2 regions of the Vibrio sp. JC009 genome follow, and region 1 is predicted to be linked to the other one. Evidence: riboswitches for the same ligand, from Rfam matches in the RefSeq annotation. Region 1 holds a riboswitch; the other holds the start of a gene.
What was found. Region 1 has a riboswitch for thiamine pyrophosphate ahead of thiB (thiamine ABC transporter substrate binding subunit). Riboswitches for the same ligand answer to the same signal wherever they lie in the genome.
Positions count from the first base shown of each region.

Region 2: linked by a shared signal. The riboswitch ahead of thiD (bifunctional hydroxymethylpyrimidine kinase/phosphomethylpyrimidine kinase) and the one ahead of thiB (thiamine ABC transporter substrate binding subunit) in region 1 are both predicted to bind thiamine pyrophosphate.

Region 1 is NZ_CP092106.1:309,503-312,911, reverse strand. It holds gene thiP (thiamine/thiamine pyrophosphate ABC transporter permease ThiP) at 1-794, opposite strand, end outside; gene thiB (thiamine ABC transporter substrate binding subunit) at 930-1,916, opposite strand; TPP riboswitch at 1,964-2,061, opposite strand; gene L3Q72_RS01550 (flavin prenyltransferase UbiX) at 2,142-2,765, opposite strand; gene mpl (UDP-N-acetylmuramate:L-alanyl-gamma-D-glutamyl-meso-diaminopimelate ligase) at 2,874-3,409, opposite strand, start outside.
Region 2 is NZ_CP092107.1:662,272-665,680, reverse strand. It holds gene L3Q72_RS17920 (D-2-hydroxyacid dehydrogenase) at 1-310, shown strand, start outside; gene L3Q72_RS17915 (aldose epimerase family protein) at 324-1,364, shown strand; TPP riboswitch at 1,416-1,513, shown strand; gene thiD (bifunctional hydroxymethylpyrimidine kinase/phosphomethylpyrimidine kinase) at 1,591-2,418, shown strand; gene thiM (hydroxyethylthiazole kinase) at 2,456-3,250, shown strand; gene L3Q72_RS17900 (class I SAM-dependent methyltransferase) at 3,267-3,409, shown strand, end outside.

The DNA.
Region 1 (3,409 bases):
TCTGAAGAAACGGTATTCCCCTTACCCAGCTTCTGAATGGTCAGATACAAAACCGTACAAACCAGCATCTGCCAGATAGCCAGAATAGCGCCAGCCTGCAGGTCAAAATCAAACTTTATCGCCTGATAAACCGCTACTTCAATGGTTGTGGATTCCGGCCCACCACCCAGCGCCATTACAGTGGCAAAGCTGGTAAAGCAGAGCATAAACACCAGCCCGCAAATCTGCGGAAGCTGCTGGCGGATACGCGGCCACTCCACCCATTTAAATTTATACCAGTGACTCATTCCAAGGTGCGCACAAAGCTTATGCTGCTCCAGCGGAATACTCTCCAGCGACTGCAGAAACAGACGGCTGGCGTAGGGAAGATTAAAAAACACATGAGCCAGCAATATACCGTTCAGACCATAGATGGAAAACGGCAGTTTCTTATCAAACCAGACAAACAGCTCCGCCAGCAAACCACTGTTACCGTAAATAGCCAGAAGGCCAAACACCCCAACCAGAACAGGCAGCACCAAAGTAGAAGCAAAAAGTTTAAGCAGCAGTTTCTTTCCCCGAAACTCTCTGCGAAACAGAGCATGAGCCACAGGTATCGCCAGCACCACACTTATCAGGGTAGAAAGAAAAGCCTGATAGAAACTGAACTTAGTTACATGCCGGTAGTAGGGGTCCGCCCAGATATGGGTAATATCCAGGGAAGGGGAATGGGTCAGCAGAGCAGAAAGGGCAGAAACGACGAAGGCCAGGATGATAAAGGCTATGAGTAGGCCGGATATTGGGGTTTTCTGCATAGGTAAATTATGACTCTATGGTGACTGGTTAGAATTTGGGGCTATGGGGCTATGGGGCTATGGGGCTATGGGGGACCGTACCCTATAGCCCTATTACCCTCAAGGGCGGAGCCCGTCCCTATAGCCCTAATCCCTCTATTTTATACTCGCCCTCTGCCATTCCCTAATCCACCCTTTCCTGTTCTCCTTCACCTCTTCCGGTGTAAAGGTTAGAGATGTTTTAGGCAGAGTCAGGGTATCAAAGCCTTGCGGAAGACTGGTGTCGGTTACCGGGTACATCCAGTTGCCGGTTGGGATTGTGTTCTGGAATTCATCGCTCAGGATAAAGCTCATAAACTTATCCGCCAGTTTTTCGTTCTTTGAGCCCTTCACTTTGGCTGCCACTTCTACCTGCATATAGTGACCTTCAGCGAAATCTGCTGCGGCATATGCAGAGTTACTTTCAGCAATCAGGTGGTAAGCCGGGGAGGTGGTGTAGGAAAGCACCATATCTGACTCCCCTTTCAGGAACATGGAGTAGGCTTCCCACCAGCCTTTGGTTACTGTTACTTTTTTCTTATCCAGTTGCTGCCAGGCTTTTGCTACGTCATCACCGTAAACAGACTTCATCCAGAGCATCAGGCCCTGCCCAGGCGTGGAAGTACGCGGATCCTGATAAATCACCTTCAGGTCGTCGCGCTCTTCAACCAGTTCTTTCAGGCTTTTTGGTGGATTGGTCAGTTTTTCTTTGTTGTAGACGAAAGCAAAGTAGCCATAGTCAAAGGGAACAAAAGTGCTGTCAGACCAGCCGTCAGGCAAAGTAACGGCCGCAGTGTCCACAGAGTGCTCAGCTAAAAGACCGCTGGCTTTAGCCTCAGCCATAAGGTTGGTATCAAGGCCAAGGATGATATCCGCTTTGCTGGATTTACCTTCCAGACGAAGACGGTTCAGAATAGAAACGCCATCATCAAGGGCTACAAATTCAAGATCGCAACCGCACTGTTCTTCAAAGGCTTTCTCTATTTTAGGGCCAGGGCCCCACTCTGCTGAAAAAGAGTCATAGGTATAAACTGTCAGCTTATTGTCTGCTGCCAGAGCCGAAAATGAGGTTGCAAGTGCTAATGCGGAAATAGTGTATTTCACTGGACGCTCTCCTTAAATGAGCGGCACAGGGATGAGGAGGAATGCTGTACAGATTCTTGCTCAATTCCTACGCCAGTATTATCTGGTTCAGGTCTACGGGTATTCTCTCAGCCAGCCAAGTTGGTCAGCACCCCGTTGAGTTATGGTTCCTGCAATTTTCAGTCATTGAATATTACAGGAGCTATGGATTGTAATGCGGAAATATAATCAGAGCTAATATTTCTTTTAATCTCTTTGATCGTAGCCCCAGCGTGACACCAACTGCTGATCAATGCCGAGGTGATCTAAGATTCTTGCCACCATAAAATCAACCAGATCATCAATGCTTTGCGGCTGATGATAAAAACCCGGTGCAGCCGGCATTATAGTCACGCCCATCTGAGACAGCTTATGCATATTCTCCAGATGTAAGGTTGAAAACGGCGTTTCGCGCACCACCAGAAGGAGCTGTCCCCGCTCTTTCATCACCACATCGGCAGCGCGTTCAATCAGATTATCCGACATACCGTGAGCAATCGCCGCCACACTGCCTGCCGAACACGGGCACACTACCATCTGTTTTGGCGCAGCACTTCCGGAAGCCACCGGAGAAAACCAGTCTTCTTTGCCACAGACAACCAACTTCTCAGCATCACAGTTCAGATGCTTAACCAGCGCCTCTTTCATCGCATCCGGGTTTGCCGGGAGTTTCAGGTTTTCTTCCGTAGCAAGAACAACCCGCGCAGCCGATGAAACCAACAGGTATACCTGATAGTCCGCTTTTAGCAGGCATTCTAAAAGGCGAAGTCCGTATGGGGCTCCGGAGGCTCCGGTAAAGGCCAGGGTGATTTTCTTGTGAACCTTACTCACTCACACCTCCCAAAGCCAACAAACGACCTCTGCACCCTCGTTCCCACGCTGGAGCATGGGAACGAGAACTTACATACGGCCTGCCGCCTGCCGCCTGCCGCCCGTCATTCATTTCAACGCCTCCAGCAGCTTCCCGTGAATCCCGCCAAACCCGCCATTACTCATCACCAAAACCTGATCGCCCGGCTTAGCTTCAGCTACAATCTGAGCCACCAGATTATCAATATCATCGGAAACATAAGCAGGCTGACCGCAATGAACAGCAATATCCTCTACCGACCAGTCGATATTTTCCGGCTGGTAAAGGTAAACAGAATCCGCCTGGGCTAAAGATGCCGCCAGAGTCTCTTTATGCACACCCATTTTCATTGTTGCTGAGCGTGGCTCAAGAACCGCGATTATTTTCTTCTCTTCCACCTTATTGCGAAGGCCGCCAAGCGTCAGCTCAATCGCTGTCGGGTGGTGAGCAAAGTCATCATAAACCGTAACACCACCGACTTCTCCCTTAAGCTCCAGACGGCGTTTAGTATTGATAAACTTAGCCAGAGCCTCACAGGCAAGATCCGGCGTAACGCCCACATGACGGGCAGCGGCTATCGCCATCAGCGCGTTATTTACATTGTGGTCACCCACCAGCTCCCAGT
Region 2 (3,409 bases), on a different replicon from region 1:
CAACTTTATGAATGCGCAGAAGTTTGAGCTGATGAAGCCGGGCGCTTTCCTGATCAACACTTCGCGTGGCCAATTAGTGGTTGAAGAAGATCTGGCGGATGCTCTGAACTCAGGTGCAATTGCCGGTGCTGCACTGGATACCTTATGGCAGGAGCCCCCTCAGGCCGATAACCCATTGCTGACAGCAAAAAACTGTACCATTACCCCGCATATTGCCTGGGCGACTCTGGATGCACGCATGCGGATAATGAATATGGTTGCGGGTAACATTCAGTCATTCCTCGATGGGGCTCCTCAAAACACGGTCTGACAGAGGATAAAAAATGCAAATTGAACGTTTTACATTTGGCACTTTTTATAATCAGAGTGTCAGCAGGATAGTATTGTCTAATGAAAACGGGATGTCGGTATCTGTTCTGGAACTTGGGGGGATCATCAATCAGCTCCATGTTCCGGATGATAAGGGTGAACTTGCTGATGTGGTATTAGGGTTTGATAGTCTCAGCCCTTATACCAGAGACAATCACTACTTTGGTGCCATGATCGGACGGGTGGCCAACCGGATAGAAGGGGCTGAGTTTAACCTTGATGGGGAAACCATCAGGGTTAACGGCAATGCCTATGCGGGAAAACACTGTGTTCATGGTGGCCGTTTTGGTTACCACCGTCGCGTATGGCAAGAGGTTGAGTCATCTCAGAGCGACAGTGAAGTCTCAGTAACCTTAAAGCTGCTGGATGCCGATGGGGAAGAAGGCTTTAAGCATAATGTTGAGGTTCTGGCGACTTACACCTTAACCAACAGCAATAAGCTGACGCTCAGTTACAGCGCGACAGCGGACGGGCCAACGCCAATCAGCATGACCGCGCACAGCTACTTTAACCTTTTTGGTCATGAAAACGGCTCAGTGAAAGACCACAGTCTGACCATCTTTGCCGATAAGCTGCTTGAGCAGAAGGAAGACCGGATCCCAAGTGGAAATCTTATTTCTGTTAAAGGAACTGAGTTCTGTTTTGGCAGGCAAACTCTGCTAAGGGAAGGGGTAGAAAAAGGGCTGGAAATCAATCACTCCTATGCCTTCGGACATCCGGAAACTTGCACCGGTGATCTTAAGAAAATGGCAAGGCTGGAAGCGGGCGGACGCGTGTTAACCGTCTTCTCGAATGAGAAAACGCTGCACTTTTATAACGGTCATAATCTGGATGGGATTGACGGAAAGGGAGAGGCTTATTATCCAAGGTATGCAGGCCTTTGCCTGGAGCCTAAAGGTTATGTTAACGGGATTAATGAGCCTAATTTCCCGTGTACCGTGATTGACCCGTCAACCAGCTATGACCACACTATCGTGTATGACTTTAGCCAATAAAAGCTTAAATCAAAGAGTTGTAAAAAGTTATACCAGAGCGTAGACTCTAAAACTTATTAGTCGGGGAGCGAAAGCTGAGACTGCATTGTGCAGGACCCGTTGAACCTGATTCAGTTAATACTGACGTAGGGAACTAACTTCACTGTAGTCTTATTCCGATCTGTACACTTTAGATCCGGTTTGACCTCAGACGAATGGTATTCCCTGCTTTTAAAAGGAGTACCCAATGTCTGAATCCACATCTGTAAAACCAACAAAGCCAATAGTTCTGACCATTGCCGGTTCAGATTCCGGAGGTGGCGCGGGTATTCAGGCTGATATCAAAGCTATCTCTGCCACAGGCAGCTACGCCTGTTCGGTAATTACCGCGTTGACGGCGCAAAATACTCAGGGTGTAACAGATATCATGCCTGTTCCTGCCGGTTTCGTTGCTGCTCAGTTGGATGCCGTTTTTCAGGATCTGGATATCCGCGCGGTAAAAATCGGTATGCTGGCGGACAGCAATATCATTCGTTTGATCGCAGAAAAATTAAGACAGTATCAGCCACAGCATGTGGTACTTGACCCTGTTATGGTCGCAACCAGCGGTGATCCTCTTATTGAAGAAGAGGCGATAGCAACCCTGAAACAAGAGCTGTTGCCGCTTGCCACATTGATAACGCCCAATCTGCCGGAAGCTGCCAAGCTCATAGACCAGGAGTTGCCAACTCAGCAAGAACAGCTGGATTCATTTTTAGATCAGCTACATCAACTGGATACCCGCTCAGCACTGATAAAAGGCGGGCACTTATTTGAGTCATCCAATAGCGACGATTACCTGCTAAGCAAAGGCGAACCCGTGCAGGTTTTTTCCGGCAAGCGGATTGAAACCCGGAACACCCACGGTACTGGTTGCACTCTTTCTTCCGCAATTGCCTCCTACCTTGCTCAGGGGCAGGCACTAACCGACGCCATATCCTCTGCTAAAACCTATATCACCACAGCTTTGCAGCACGCCGATGAGCTGAATGTGGGGCAGGGGCATGGTCCGGTCAATCACTTCTATATGATCTAAATATTTTCAGAAACAGTAAAGGAATAAGGTCCGAATAATGGATATCAGAAATCATGTTTGTCAGGCGCTTGAAACGCTCCGAGCGCAGAAACCGCTGGTGGTCAATATCACGAACTATGTGGTGATGAATAACACAGCCAATGCACTGCTTGCCGTTGGTGCCTCGCCAATTATGGCGCACTCGCGCCGTGAGATGGAAGAGATGGTGGCGATTGCTGGTGCGCTGGTGATCAATATCGGCACGCTGGATGAGGTCTGGATTGAGCGTATGTGTTTTGCCATTGAGCTGGCCAACAGAGCAAACAAGCCGGTGGTGCTGGATCCGGTTGGTTGCGGTGCCAGTCAGCTTCGCACTGAAACCGCTCAGGCGTTTATGCAGTTAGCCGAGTCACTGACGATCCGGGGCAACAGCGCAGAGATCATCGCCCTTTCCGGAATGGATGCACAGTCAAAAGGCGTGGATAGCCTGGATTCAGGTTCGCGCGCGGTTGAAGCGGCGAAGAAGATTCTGGCAAAGAAAAACTGCCGGATTGTTATTTCAGGTGAAACAGACTACGTGGTTACTCCTGAAGCGACTTACCAGTTAAATAACGGTGACGCCATGATGCCGTTTATCACCGGAATGGGCTGCAGCTTAACGGCTCTGACAGGCGCTTTTGCTGCCATCGGTGACACAAGCGGATTAGCCGCAACAGCAGTGATGGGCATTGCCGGAGAAATTGCAGTAAGCAATGCAAAGGGGCCGGGTTCATTTCAGCCTGAGCTGCTTGATGCCCTGTATCAGTTAGACGAAAAACAAATTAAACAACGCCTTAAAGCCGAAACAGTATAAGTGAGGAAGAGAACAAATGACGCATTTTGATGATTACGCAACCGCCTATGATGCCTGGTTTATGGAAAACCAGTTTGTACTGAATAGCGAACTCTTGCTGGTTAAGTATTTTCTCGCCGATTGTGGTGAGACCTTGTCAGTGGGTTGCGGAAGCGGTCT